2 regions of the Gracilibacillus salinarum genome follow, and region 2 is predicted to be linked to the other one. Evidence: a T-box and tRNA genes for the amino acid it is inferred to sense, from the RefSeq annotation. Region 2 holds a T-box; the other holds one or more tRNA genes.
What was found. A T-box is a leader RNA that pairs with one kind of tRNA and senses whether it is charged. The one in region 2 lies ahead of glyQ (glycine--tRNA ligase subunit alpha), so its partner is inferred to be a tRNA-Gly.
Positions count from the first base shown of each region.

Region 1: it has a tRNA-Gly gene. The T-box ahead of glyQ (glycine--tRNA ligase subunit alpha) is inferred to sense a tRNA for this amino acid. The anticodon was not compared.

Region 1 is NZ_CP095071.1:3,042,379-3,050,007, reverse strand. It holds rRNA gene MUN87_RS14180 (23S ribosomal RNA) at 1-1,629, opposite strand, end outside; rRNA gene MUN87_RS14175 (16S ribosomal RNA) at 1,846-3,408, opposite strand; tRNA gene MUN87_RS14170 (tRNA-Ala) at 3,498-3,573, opposite strand; tRNA gene MUN87_RS14165 (tRNA-Pro) at 3,592-3,668, opposite strand; tRNA gene MUN87_RS14160 (tRNA-Arg) at 3,673-3,749, opposite strand; tRNA gene MUN87_RS14155 (tRNA-Leu) at 3,756-3,844, opposite strand; tRNA gene MUN87_RS14150 (tRNA-Gly) at 3,891-3,965, opposite strand; tRNA gene MUN87_RS14145 (tRNA-Leu) at 3,986-4,070, opposite strand; tRNA gene MUN87_RS14140 (tRNA-Lys) at 4,080-4,155, opposite strand; tRNA gene MUN87_RS14135 (tRNA-Thr) at 4,165-4,240, opposite strand; tRNA gene MUN87_RS14130 (tRNA-Val) at 4,244-4,319, opposite strand; rRNA gene rrf (5S ribosomal RNA) at 4,327-4,443, opposite strand; rRNA gene MUN87_RS14120 (23S ribosomal RNA) at 4,574-7,486, opposite strand.
Region 2 is NZ_CP095071.1:750,040-757,668, reverse strand. It holds gene MUN87_RS03845 (HD family phosphohydrolase) at 1-1,496, shown strand, start outside; gene ybeY (rRNA maturation RNase YbeY) at 1,498-1,968, shown strand; gene MUN87_RS03835 (diacylglycerol kinase family protein) at 1,940-2,317, shown strand; gene era (GTPase Era) at 2,438-3,343, shown strand; gene MUN87_RS03825 (YqzL family protein) at 3,449-3,637, shown strand; gene recO (DNA repair protein RecO) at 3,661-4,425, shown strand; T-box leader at 4,463-4,635, shown strand; gene glyQ (glycine--tRNA ligase subunit alpha) at 4,917-5,807, shown strand; gene glyS (glycine--tRNA ligase subunit beta) at 5,794-7,629, shown strand, end outside.

The sequences.
Region 1 (7,629 bases), 2.3 Mb from region 2:
CCTTGCTAGAGGCTTTTCTTGGCAGCGTGAAATCCGGAACTTCGGTACTATATTTCCCTCCTGATCACAGCTTGTGATTGCCAGACGGATTTGCCTATCTGACTCACTTACTGCTTCAACGCACACATCCAATGGTGCGCATTCCTTATCCTTCTGCGTCCCCCCATCACTCAAAACGGAATTGGGTGGTACAGGAATATCAACCTGTTGTCCATCGCCTACGCCTTTCGGCCTCGGCTTAGGCCCCGACTAACCCTGAGCGGACGAGCCTTCCTCAGGAAACCTTAGGCATTCGGTGAAGAAGATTCTCACTTCTTTTTCGCTACTCATACCGGCATTCTCACTTCTATGCGCTCCACCAGTCCTCACGGTCTGACTTCACTGCACTTAGAACGCTCTCCTACCATTGATCGCAGATCAATCCGTAGCTTCGGTGATACGTTTAGCCCCGGTATATTTTCGGCGCAGCGTCACTCGACCAGTGAGCTATTACGCACTCTTTAAATGATGGCTGCTTCTAAGCCAACATCCTGGTTGTCTGTGCAACGCCACATCCTTTTCCACTTAACGTATACTTTGGGACCTTAGCTGACGGTCTGGGCTGTTTCCCTTTCGACTATGAACCTTATCACCCATAGTCTGACTCCCAAGGTAATATGATTGGCATTCGGAGTTTGACTGAATTCGGTAACCCGGTAAGGGCCCCTAGTCCAATCAGTGCTCTACCTCCAACATACATGCCTTGAGGCTAGCCCTAAAGCTATTTCGGAGAGAACCAGCTATCTCCGTGTTCGATTGGCATTTCACCCCTACCCACACCTCATCCCCGCACTTTTCAACGTGCGTGGGTTCGGGCCTCCAGTCAGTGTTACCTGACCTTCACCCTGGACATGGGTAGATCACACGGTTTCGGGTCTACGACCACCTACTAAAACGCCCTATTCAGACTCGCTTTCGCTGCGGCTCCGTGTCTTCCACTTAACCTTGCAGGGGATCGTAACTCGCCGGTCCATTCTACAAAAGGTACGCCGTCACCCATAAAAGGGCTCCGACTACTTGTAGGCACACGGTTTCAGGTACTATTTCACTCCCCTCCCGGGGTGCTTTTCACCTTTCCCTCACGGTACTGGTTCACTATCGGTCACTAGGGAGTATTTAGCCTTGGGAGATGGTCCTCCCGGATTCCGACGGAATTTCACGTGTTCCGCCGTACTCAGGATCCACTCCGGAGGAAACAGATTTTCGACTACAGGATTGTTACCTTCTGTGATGGGCCTTTCCAGACCACTTCGTCTAATGTATTTCTTTGTAACTCCAAAGGAGTGTCCTACAACCCCAAAAAGCAAGCTTTTTGGTTTGGGCTAATTCCGTTTCGCTCGCCGCTACTCGGGAAATCGCGTTTGCTTTCTCTTCCTCCGGGTACTGAGATGTTTCAGTTCCCCGGGTCTGCCTCATTTATCCTATGGATTCAGATAAATGTTCTACTCCATGACGAGCAGAGGGTTTCCCCATTCGGAAATTCTCGGATCAACGCCTACGTACGGCTCCCCGAGACATATCGGTGTTTGTCCCGTCCTTCATCGGCTCCTAGTGCCAAGGCATCCACCGTGCGCCCTTCTTCACTTAACTATACTTACTTTACTTCAATGAAAAAGTCGTTGGTTATTGTTTGATGTCTTGTCATCAGTTTCGTTTCCACAGCTGACCAGCAGTTGCTTCCACGTCCTGATTATTCTTATCTAGTTTTCAAGGTACAAGTTCAAGAGAGAATTGATCTCTCAAAACTGAACCAAACAACCAAGTATGATTTTGTCACCTTGTAAAAGGTGTTCCTATAATCCTTAGAAAGGAGGTGATCCAGCCGCACCTTCCGATACGGCTACCTTGTTACGACTTCACCCCAATCATTGGCCCCACCTTCGGCGGCTGGCTCCAAAGGTTACCCCACCGACTTCGGGTGTTGCCAACTCTCGTGGTGTGACGGGCGGTGTGTACAAGGCCCGGGAACGTATTCACCGTGGCATGCTGATCCACGATTACTAGCGATTCCGGCTTCATGCAGGCGAGTTGCAGCCTGCAATCCGAACTGAGAATGGTTTTATGGGATTTGCTTGACCTCGCGGTTTCGCTGCCCTCTGTACCATCCATTGTAGCACGTGTGTAGCCCAGGTCATAAGGGGCATGATGATTTGACGTCATCCCCACCTTCCTCCGGTTTGTCACCGGCAGTCACCTTAGAGTGCCCAACTTAATGCTGGCAACTAAGATCAAGGGTTGCGCTCGTTGCGGGACTTAACCCAACATCTCACGACACGAGCTGACGACAACCATGCACCACCTGTCATTCGGTCCCCGAAGGGAACTCCCTATCTCTAGGGACATCCGAAGATGTCAAGACCTGGTAAGGTTCTTCGCGTTGCTTCGAATTAAACCACATGCTCCACCGCTTGTGCGGGCCCCCGTCAATTCTTTTGAGTTTCAGCCTTGCGGCCGTACTCCCCAGGCGGAGTGCTTAATGCGTTAACTGCAGCACTAAGGGGCGGAAACCCCCTAACACCTAGCACTCATCGTTTACGGCGTGGACTACCAGGGTATCTAATCCTGTTCGCTCCCCACGCTTTCGCACCTCAGCGTCAGTTACAGACCAGAGAGTCGCCTTCGCCACTGGTGTTCCTCCACATATCTACGCATTTCACCGCTACACGTGGAATTCCACTCTCCTCTTCTGCACTCAAGTTCCCCAGTTTCCAATGACCGCTTGCGGTTGAGCCGCAAGATTTCACATCAGACTTAAGAAACCGCCTACGCGCGCTTTACGCCCAATAATTCCGGACAACGCTTGCCCCCTACGTATTACCGCGGCTGCTGGCACGTAGTTAGCCGGGGCTTCCTCGATAGGTACCGTCAAGGTGCCGCCCTATTTGAACGGCACTTGTTCTTCCCTAACAACAGAACTTTACGATCCGAAAACCTTCTTCGTTCACGCGGCGTTGCTCCGTCAGACTTTCGTCCATTGCGGAAGATTCCCTACTGCTGCCTCCCGTAGGAGTCTGGGCCGTGTCTCAGTCCCAGTGTGGCCGATCACCCTCTCAGGTCGGCTACGCATCGTTGCCTTGGTGAGCCGTTACCTCACCAACTAGCTAATGCGCCGCGGGCCCATCTGTAAGTGATAGCCAAAGGCCATCTTTCAACATTCCTTCATGCGAAGCAATGTGTTATCCGGTATTAGCCCCGGTTTCCCGGGGTTATCCCAGTCTTACAGGCAGGTTGCCCACGTGTTACTCACCCGTCCGCCGCTCGTTCCACTAACGTCCTCCCGAAGGATTCAGTTAGCTTCCCGCGCTCGACTTGCATGTATTAGGCACGCCGCCAGCGTTCGTCCTGAGCCAAGATCAAACTCTCAATAAAGTTGACTTGCGCTCGCTTCTATAAGCTAGCTTGTTTATTAATTCATACTGGTTGTTTTGTTCAGTTTTCAAAGATCAAATGTATAAAAATGGTGGAGCCTAGCGGGATCGAACCGCTGACCTCCTGCGTGCAAAGCAGGCGCTCTCCCAGCTGAGCTAAGGCCCCACAAAATAATGTCATTAATGGTCGGGAAGACAGGATTTGAACCTGCGACCCCTTGGTCCCAAACCAAGTGCTCTACCAAGCTGAGCTACTTCCCGATAATGGCGCGCCCGAGAGGAGTCGAACCCCTAACCTCTTGATCCGTAGTCAAACGCTCTATCCAATTGAGCTACGGGCGCTATACGTGGTGCCGAGGGCCGGACTCGAACCGGCACGGTGGAAACCCACCGCAGGATTTTAAGTCCTGTGCGTCTGCCAATTCCGCCACCCCGGCAAGGAAATACATTTTAATCACCTGGCAAACTAGCGATTAAAAATCCTGGAGCGGAAGACGGGATTCGAACCCGCGACCCCCACCTTGGCAAGGTGGTGTTCTACCACTGAACTACTTCCGCATAAATATAAAGTTATTGTATGGTGCGGGTGGAGGGACTTGAACCCCCACGTCGAGAGACACTAGATCCTAAGTCTAGCGCGTCTGCCAATTCCGCCACACCCGCATAAATAAATGGTGAGCCATGGAGGATTCGAACCTCCGACCCTCTGATTAAAAGTCAGATGCTCTGCCAGCTGAGCTAATGGCTCTAAGATGAGTGGTGCCGGCCAGAGGACTTGAACCCCCAACCTACTGATTACAAGTCAGTTGCTCTACCAATTGAGCTAGACCGGCTAATGGTGGAGGATGCAGGGCTCGAACCTGCGACCCCTTGCTTGTAAGGCAAGTGCTCTCCCAGCTGAGCTAATCCTCCTATGTATGCCTGGCAACGTCCTACTCTTGCAGGGGCGCGAGCCCCAACTACCATGGGCGCTGAAGAGCTTAACTGCTGTGTTCGGCATGGGAACAGGTGTGACCTCTTCGCTATCGCTACCAGACTCTTTTTTCAAGGACAAGATACATTATAACTCACAATGCATGTTAAATGCAAGAGTTTTTTGTATTTTTTTATATACCCTGAAAACTAGATAAGATATTGACATCAACAACACCGTTGAAACATGTTATATAGATAAGTCCTCGATCTATTAGTATTCGTCAGCTTCACATGTCACCATGCTTCCACCTCGAACCTATCAACCTCATCGTCTCTGAGGGATCTTACTCACTTATGTGATGGGAAGTCTCATCTTGAGGGGGGCTTCATGCTTAGATGCTTTCAGCACTTATCCCTTCCACACGTAGCTACCCAGCGATGCTCTTGGCAGAACAACTGGTGCACCAGCGGTGTGTCCATCCCGGTCCTCTCGTACTAAGGACAGCTCCTCTCAAACTTCCAACGCCCACGACGGATAGGGACCGAACTGTCTCACGACGTTCTGAACCCAGCTCGCGTACCGCTTTAATGGGCGAACAGCCCAACCCTTGGGACCGACTACAGCCCCAGGATGCGATGAGCCGACATCGAGGTGCCAAACCTCCCCGTCGATGTGGACTCTTGGGGGAGATAAGCCTGTTATCCCCGGGGTAGCTTTTATCCGTTGAGCGACGGCCCTTCCATTCGGTACCGCCGGATCACTAAGCCCGACTTTCGTCCCTGCTCGACTTGTAGGTCTCGCAGTCAAGCTCCCTTCTGCCTTTGCACTCTGCGAATGATTTCCAACCATTCTGAGGGAACCTTTGGGCGCCTCCGTTACATTTTAGGAGGCGACCGCCCCAGTCAAACTGCCCACCTGACACTGTCTCCGAACCGGATCACGGTTCTGGGTTAGAAGGTCAATACAGCCAGGGTGGTATCCCACCGGCGCCTCCACGTAAGCTAGCGCTCACGTTTCTCAGGCTCCCACCTATCCTGTACAAGCTGTACCAACATTCAATATCAGGCTACAGTAAAGCTCCACGGGGTCTTTCCGTCCTGTCGCGGGTAATGCGCATCTTCACGCATAGTATAATTTCACCGGGTCTCTCGTTGAGACAGTGCCCAAGTCGTTGCACCTTTCGTGCGGGTCGGAACTTACCCGACAAGGAATTTCGCTACCTTAGGACCGTTATAGTTACGGCCGCCGTTTACTGGGGCTTCGGTTCAACGCTTCGCTAATGCTAACGCATCCCCTTAACCTTCCAGCACCGGGCAGGTGTCAGCCCCTATACTTCGCCTTACGGCTTCGCAGAGACCTGTGTTTTTGCTAAACAGTCGCTTGGGCCTTTTCACTGCGGCTTCTCGCAAAAGAAGCACCCCTTCTCCCGAAGTTACGGGGTCATTTTGCCGAGTTCCTTAACGAGAGTTCTCCCGATCACCTTAGGATTCTCTCCTCGCCTACCTGTGTCGGTTTGCGGTACGGGCACCCTTTTCCTTGCTAGAGGCTTTTCTTGGCAGCGTGAAATCCGGAACTTCGGTACTATATTTCCCTCCTGATCACAGCTTGTGATTGCCAGACGGATTTGCCTATCTGACTCACTTACTGCTTCAACGCACACATCCAATGGTGCGCATTCCTTATCCTTCTGCGTCCCCCCATCACTCAAAACGGAATTGGGTGGTACAGGAATATCAACCTGTTGTCCATCGCCTACGCCTTTCGGCCTCGGCTTAGGCCCCGACTAACCCTGAGCGGACGAGCCTTCCTCAGGAAACCTTAGGCATTCGGTGAAGAAGATTCTCACTTCTTTTTCGCTACTCATACCGGCATTCTCACTTCTATGCGCTCCACCAGTCCTCACGGTCTGACTTCACTGCACTTAGAACGCTCTCCTACCATTGATCGCAGATCAATCCGTAGCTTCGGTGATACGTTTAGCCCCGGTATATTTTCGGCGCAGCGTCACTCGACCAGTGAGCTATTACGCACTCTTTAAATGATGGCTGCTTCTAAGCCAACATCCTGGTTGTCTGTGCAACGCCACATCCTTTTCCACTTAACGTATACTTTGGGACCTTAGCTGACGGTCTGGGCTGTTTCCCTTTCGACTATGAACCTTATCACCCATAGTCTGACTCCCAAGGTAATATGATTGGCATTCGGAGTTTGACTGAATTCGGTAACCCGGTAAGGGCCCCTAGTCCAATCAGTGCTCTACCTCCAACATACATGCCTTGAGGCTAGCCCTAAAGCTATTTCGGAGAGAACCAGCTATCTCCGTGTTCGATTGGCATTTCACCCCTACCCACACCTCATCCCCGCACTTTTCAACGTGCGTGGGTTCGGGCCTCCAGTCAGTGTTACCTGACCTTCACCCTGGACATGGGTAGATCACACGGTTTCGGGTCTACGACCACCTACTAAAACGCCCTATTCAGACTCGCTTTCGCTGCGGCTCCGTGTCTTCCACTTAACCTTGCAGGGGATCGTAACTCGCCGGTCCATTCTACAAAAGGTACGCCGTCACCCATAAAAGGGCTCCGACTACTTGTAGGCACACGGTTTCAGGTACTATTTCACTCCCCTCCCGGGGTGCTTTTCACCTTTCCCTCACGGTACTGGTTCACTATCGGTCACTAGGGAGTATTTAGCCTTGGGAGATGGTCCTCCCGGATTCCGACGGAATTTCACGTGTTCCGCCGTACTCAGGATCCACTCCGGAGGAAATACATTTTCGACTACAGGATTGTTACCTTCTGTGATAGGCCTTTCCAGACCACTTCGTCTAATGTATTTCTTTGTAACTCCAAAGGAGTGTCCTACAACCCCAAAAAGCAAGCTTTTTGGTTTGGGCTAATTCCGTTTCGCTCGCCGCTACTCGGGAAATCGCGTTTGCTTTCTCTTCCTCCGGGTACTGAGATGTTTCAGTTCCCCGGGTCTGCCTCATTTATCCTATGGATTCAGATAAATGTTCTACTCCATGACGAGCAGAGGGTTTCCCCATTCGGAAATTCTCGGATCAACGCCTACGTACGGCTCCCCGAGACATATCGGTGTTTGTCCCGTCCTTCATCGGCTCCTAGTGCCAAGGCATCCACCGTGCGCCCTTCTTCACTTAACTATACTTACTTTACTTCAATGAAAAAGTCGTTGGTTATTGTTTGATGTCTTGTCATCAGTTTCGTTTCCACAGCTGACCAGCAGTTGCTTCCACGTCCTGATTATTCTTATCTAGTTTTCAAGGTACAAGTTCAAGAGAGAATT
Region 2 (7,629 bases):
GTATCAAGCCCAATTCTTTCTTTTCAGCTGACGAAACGAATCAGGCACAGCAACAAGCGAGAAACAGTGTCGAACCTGTAATGATTCAAGCTGGAGAAGTATTGGTGGAAGAAGGACAATTGATTACAAATGATATTTACGAACAGTTGGAGGTCGCAGGACTGTTACACGAAGAACGTAATTATTATCCGTTAATTGGCTTGTGTTTATTAATACTGTTAATTGCTTTATTTATTTTCTTAGAATGCCGTTATCAGGATATTCATTCCAGCTTAAATGCTCGTAAATTAATGGCAATTGCAGCATTGAGTATTTTTATCATGGTCATGATGAAGGTAGTCAGTGTGTATGCTACATCAACGAATCCATTGTATTATGTCACACCGGTTGCTGCGGTGTCCATGTTACTAAAAATATTGATAAATGAGCGAATGGCACTAGTCATGTCCATTTTTCATGCGATTATGGGTTGTGTTATTTTTAATTCGAATATTCCAGGTTTATTGAATATGGAAGCGGGAATTTATATCTTATTTTCTCAACTGGCAGGGACGTTTTTTCTATCCATAATTAAAGATAAAGGCTCCATTATTAAGAGCGGGTTAGTAACCTCTGTCGTAAACATTGTTTCAATATGTTTATTTTTATTCTTATCATTTGAAAAATATGCATGGATAGATTACATAACATTCAGTGGTTACGGATTTTTTTCAGCGATGCTAGCTACGATATTAGCGATTGGTATGCTGCCGTTCTTTGAATCAGGATTACGCATATTATCTGATACAAAATTATTGGCTTTATCAAGTCCGAATCAACCATTATTAAGAAAATTATTAATTGAAGCACCTGGCACTTACCATCATAGTATCATGGTTGCGAATTTAAGTGAGGCATCCTGTGAAGCGATTGGAGCTAATGGACTGCTTGCAAGAGTAGCAGCATACTATCATGATTTGGGTAAAACGATACGTCCTCATTATTTTATCGAAAATCAAATGGGTATGAAAAACCCACATGATTATTTAGATCCTTATCAGAGTGCAGAAATTATTCTGCAGCATCCGCTTGACAGTGCAAAGTTATTAAAGCAAAATAAGCTGCCAGCAGAAATTATTGCCATTGCTCAACAGCATCATGGAACGACGCTCTTAAAATATTTTTATTACAAGGCTAAAGAACGTAGTGAACATGTACATGAAGAAGATTTTCGCTATCAAGGACCAAAACCAAGCACGAAAGAAGCTGCAGTTGTATCTATTTGTGACTCAATTGAAGCAGCCGTTCGTTCTTTGGCAAATCCAGCCCAAGAAGAAATCGAAAAAATTGTAACCTCTATTTTCGAGGATCGATTATTAGATGGACAATTAAACGAAAGCACATTGACCTTTAAAGAATTAGAACAAATGAAATTAATAATTTGTGAGACACTAAAAGGAATTTATCATTCAAGAATTCAATATCCTAATGATTCGAAAATGAAGGAGGCTAAGTAGAATGGAGATCGATTTTCAAGATGAAACAGGCAAAGTAACGGATATACATATCGGTCTAATCGAGCAGTTATTAATCTATGCAGCAGACTACCAAAACATTTCAGGAGAAGCAGAGCTTTCCGTGTCATTTGTAGATAACGATGAAATCCAGTTACTGAATAAACAATACCGTGGTTTAGATAAGCCAACAGATGTTTTATCATTTGCGTTAGAAGAAGAGACAGATGATGAAATGAAGATAACTGGTGCGGATATCCCGATAGCACTAGGAGACATTATTATATCTGTAGATAAAGCGGAGCAGCAAGCTGAGGATTATAACCATTCCTATGACAGGGAGCTGGGATTTTTGGCACTACACGGCTTTTTACATCTACTTGGATATGACCATATGAACTCGGAAGATGAGCAAATAATGTTTTCAAAACAAGAGGAGATCCTAAATGGCTTCGGATTATCGAGGGGAAAATAAATTTCACATCGGTGCTAAATATGCATGGAATGGGCTGAAGATCGCTGTACGAACAGAACGGAATATCAAAATACATTTAGTGGCAGGCATCGCAGCGTCTATGCTTGGTCTGATGCTGTCGATATCTGTTGTAGAGTGGATTTTGTTAATTTTAACGATCAGTGCAGTAATTAGTATGGAATTAATGAATACAGCATTAGAACGAGCGTTGAATCATCTGGAACCTTCTCATCAGCCTGCGATCGGTATTGCAAAAGATTTGGCTGCAGCTGCAGTATTTACTACAGCAATCGCAGCATTTCTTATCGGTTGTATTATTTTTATCCCTTATTTATTCGAATTTTTTTAAAGAAACACGCAATTTTAAAGTTTCACACTAGTTTTGTCGAAAGTATGAAATTTCACGAAAGATATAGTATCATTGAGGTACAGAATAAAACACAGCAAGAAATATAGCGGAGGAAAAGTTATGCATAACCAATTTAAATCAGGATTTGTAGCAATTATTGGAAGACCGAATGTAGGTAAATCTACCTTTATGAATCACGTGATAGGTCAGAAAATAGCTATCATGAGTGACAAAGCACAGACAACAAGAAATAAAATTCAAGGTGTTTATACAGATGACACTAAACAAATTATATTCATTGATACGCCAGGTATTCATAAACCAAAGCATAAATTAGGCGATTTTATGGTGAAGATAGCCGAGAACGCGCTTAATGAAGTGGACGCTGTTATGTTTATGATTAACTCTGACGAAGGTTATGGCAGAGGAGATCAGTATATTATGGATCGTCTGGAAACGATCAATAAACCTGTCTTCCTAGTCATTAACAAAATAGACCTTGTACATCCTGATCAGTTATTACCTCTTATAGAGCAATATAAGGGAAAATATCCTTTCGAGGAAATTATTCCGATTTCAGCTTTAGAAGGAAATAATGTGAATCACTTAATGGATGTATTTACAGAGCATTTACCTGAGGGCCCTCAATATTATCCAGAGGATCAGATTACAGATCACCCGGAGCGCTTTATTATTAGTGAATTAATTAGGGAAAAGGCATTGCAATTAACAAGGGAAGAAGTTCCACATTCGATCGCAGTGGTTATCGAAAAAATAGACAACCGTGGTGAAGACGAAAAGATTTTAGTCCAAGCAAGTATTGTTGTGGAACGAAAATCACAAAAAGGGATTATTATTGGAAAACAGGGAAAAATGTTAAAAGATATCGGAAAACGGGCTCGTCAGGATATCGAACGTTTATTAGGTTCAAAAGTCTATTTGGAATTGTGGGTAAAGGTGCAGGAAAACTGGCGGAATAAACCACATCAGTTATTCGAATATGGTTACAAACAGGATGAATATTAAGTAATTGGTAACGAACGTCTCAACTTTAACAGATAAGTGCTGGTTTGCAGATTCATAAATGGTAAATATTTTTACTAATTGAATGTAGATTTTAAGGAAAATCTAATGGATGAACACAATGAAAGATTACCAAAAGGAAAGGTGAGGTTTATTGTGATCGATGTACCATGGAAAATATTTAGTCAAACAGGAAATATTGAAGCTTATTTATGGATGAAAGAAGTTGAATCAGACGTTTATCAAGAACCGGAAGATGAAAACGACCATACATTATTTGAGGACACACATTTTTAGTTTGAAAAGGATAGGTGGAGCTTGTGTTTGAGAAAGTAGAAGGTTTCGTCCTGAAAACACAAGATTATGGGGAAACACATAAAATTGTGACATTGTTAACTCCGTCTTTAGGAAAAGTTGGCGCAATAGCAAGGGGAGCAAAGAAAACAAAAAGTAGAATGGCTGCTATTACGCAGCCATTTATTCATGGTTCATATTTAATTCAACCAAGTTCAGGACTTGCAGTGGTACAACAAGGCGAAGTATTATCATCATTTCGAAAAATTCGTGAAGATATATTCAAAACAGGTTATACTAGCTACCTGGCAGAATTAACGGATAAATTAGTTGATCCTAAACAATACAATCCTTTTATATACCAGCAGTTACTACATACTGTCAACAAAATAAATGTTGGTCAAGATGCCGAAATTATAACGATGATTTATGAATGGAAAATGTATAAAGAAGCTGGTTTTGCCCCTGTAGTAACCCAATGTGTTTCTTGTGGCAGGAAGGATGAACTCAAAGCATTTTCTATTTCAAACGGTGGATTACTATGTCGACAATGCTTATCAATCGACCCTAATGCAATAGCAGTTCCGGAGAAAGTTGCGAAATTAATGGCTATATTTGCTTGGGTAGAGGTAGAGCAAATCGGAAATATATCCGTTAAACCGGAAAATAAAATAATCCTTCAGCAAATCATGGAGCAGTATTATGAAGAACACGGTGGATTTTTCTTAAAGTCTAAGAAGTTTTTAAAACAAATGAATAAATTGCAAGATAATTTTTCAATTGACAAGTAAGCGAATGTTCCGTATTATGGTTTAATGAATACAATATTTTGTTGCTATGAAAGAGAATAGTACTGTTTTCGATGTCTTTTAAGCGAGTTCAGGATGGTGTAAGCTGAACAAGAACAGAAACAGGAAGGCGCTCTAGAGCGATGGTTCTTGAAAGTGGTCACCTAATCTGGTGACAAGTAGGGTGGAACCGCGGATGAACCCGTCCCTATGTTTTATCGCCAATGATAAAACATAGGGACGGGTTTTTTGTTATACGTTACGGAAGAATTAATTTTTTAGCGATGAAGCAGACCGTCGTAATGACAATCTCTAGGTGGACCATGTATAAGAAAAATGATAACACTTGCTGAAGATGTGGCTAGTACCTGTGGTGTCGAGATGCTTATATAAAACCCTGGTACTTAGCGATTTTGGACGATTTCCGTACGAAATAGGAATCAAAGTTTTAAGATGGAAAAGCAAGTAGGAACAGTTTTTAAGGAGGAAAAGAAATGAATATTCAAGAGATGATCTTAACATTACAAAAGCATTGGTCGGATCAGAATTGTATTTTAATGCAAGCATATGATGTTGAGAAAGGTGCGGGTACGATGTCCCCCATGACCTTACTGCGCAGCTTAGGACCAGAGCCTTGGAATGTTGCCTATGTGGAGCCGTCACGAAGACCAGCGGATGGCCGCTATGGTCAAAATCCGAATCGATTATACCAACACCATCAGTTCCAAGTAATCATGAAACCATCTCCAGATAATATCCAGGAGTTATATTTGCAATCTTTAGAAAAATTAGGAATTGATCCAGCTTTTCATGATATTCGTTTTGTAGAAGATAACTGGGAAAATCCAACATTAGGGGCAGCAGGCCTAGGTTGGGAAGTATGGCTTGACGGCATGGAAATTACACAATTCACTTATTTTCAACAAATTGGCGGTTTGGAAGCAAAACCAGTTGCAGTTGAGATTACGTATGGGATAGAGCGATTAGCATCCTATATTCAAGACAAAGAGAATGTGTTTGAATTAGAGTGGACCAATGGCGTAACCGTTGGAGATATTTTCTATCAGCCTGAATATGAGCACTCAAAATATACGTTTGAAGAATCCGATACAGATATGTTGTTTGACTTGTTCTCTACATATGAGAAAGAAGCTAAGAGAGCTATGGATAAAGATCTTGTATTTCCGGCGTATGACTATGTACTGAAGTGCTCGCATACTTTTAACCTGTTAGATGCGAAAGGTGTTATTTCTGTAACAGAAAGAACGGGCTATATAGGTCGTGTACGTAACCTGGCAAGAGAAATTGCTAAATTGTATGTAGCAGAGCGGGAGAGATTAGGCTTCCCAATGTTGAAAGGAGATATTGATCATGAAAACAACTAATGTTTTATTTGAAGTTGGCCTGGAAGAAATGCCTGCTCGGTTTATGGACGATACCGAAAAACAATTAAAAGACAAAACGAAAGCATGGTTAGATAATATAAGACTAGAGTATCAAAACCTTACAACTTATATAACACCGAGACGCTTTGCTGTCTTAATCGAGGGATTGGCCTATAAACAAGCTGATCAAGAGGAAGAAGCTAAAGGACCTGCATTAAAAATCGCTAAAGATGAAGAAGGAAACTGGTCAAAAGCAGCGATCGGATTCTCCAAAGGACAAGGAAAAGCAGTAGAAGATCTATATACGAAAGATTTGAATGGTACTGAATATGTATTTGTAAATAAATTTATAGAAGGACAAACGCAAGAACAGTTACTGCCAGGCTTTAAAGACATTATATTAAGTCTACAATTCCCTAAAAACATGCGTTGGGCTGAGGAGTCATTACGATATATACGACCGATAAAATGGCTTGTTGCTTTGCAGGACGATCAAGTTATTCCATTTGATATTACTGGAGTGAAAACCGGAAATAGGAGTGAAGGACATCGTTTTCTAGGAGAGCAAATCACGATTTCTAATCCTTTAGCATATAACGAACAGTTAAAATCACAATATGTAATTGCAGAAACAGAGCAGCGTAAACAAATGATCGTCGATGGAATTAAAGAATTGGAAGAAGAAAACGGCTGGGTTATCCCAATAGATCAAGACTTGCTTACAGAAGTGACACATCTGGTTGAGTATCCAACGGTATTTTCTGGTCAGTTTAGCGAAGCATTTTTGCATATACCGAAGGAAGTATTAATTACTTCCATGAAAGAGCATCAACGTTATTTTCCTGTACAGACATTATCAGAAAATTTGCTAGCTTATTTTGTTGGTGTGCGTAATGGTACGAAAGAACATATTGAATCAGTCGCTAAAGGAAATGAAAAAGTACTGCGTGCGAGATTGCAGGATGCACAGTTTTTCTATGAAGAAGATCAAAAACAAACTATTGACGAGAACCTGAAAAAATTAGACCGGATGGTATTCCAGGAGCAGCTGGGAACAATTGCAGATAAAGTTAGTCGTGTTATCGATATTAGTAAGATGATAGCTAACGAATTGCATTTTTCAGACCAGGTACAGAAGAAGATTGAACGTGCTGCACAAATCAGTAAATTTGACTTGGTTACCAATATGGTAAATGAATTCACGGAATTACAAGGGATAATGGGAAGAAAATACGCGCTTATTTTTGGAGAAGACGATACAGTAGCCAAAGCGATCGAAGAGCATTATATGCCACGCAATGCTCAAGATAAACTTCCTGAAAGTAATGTTGGCTCTGTTATAAGTATTGCTGATAAATTAGATACGATTGTTGGTTGTTTTGCTGTTGGTTTAATACCGAGTGGTTCACAGGATCCATATGCATTAAGAAGACAAGCTTTAGGTATTATGCAGATTATCCAAGGACAGCAATGGGAGCTGAATATCAATTCATTAATTGAGAAAGTATATACCATTTTTGATGCGAAAAATATTCCAACAGCAGAAAAAACTAGCGTGATTGACCAATTAGAATCATTTTTCAAACAACGTACTGCATATATTATGAAGGAAGCAAATATTGAAGCAGATATTATGGACGCTGTTCTTATAAATCAGCTATCAGATATCTCATTCCTTCTAGAAAAAGCACGTTGGTTAAAAGACAAAAGATTGGATCCTGCTTTTAAGGGAGAGCAGGAAGCATTTGTTCGTGTTATGAATCTTGCTGCAAAGGCGGAAGGTGATCACGAAGTAGATCCCAATTTATTTGAAAATGAACAA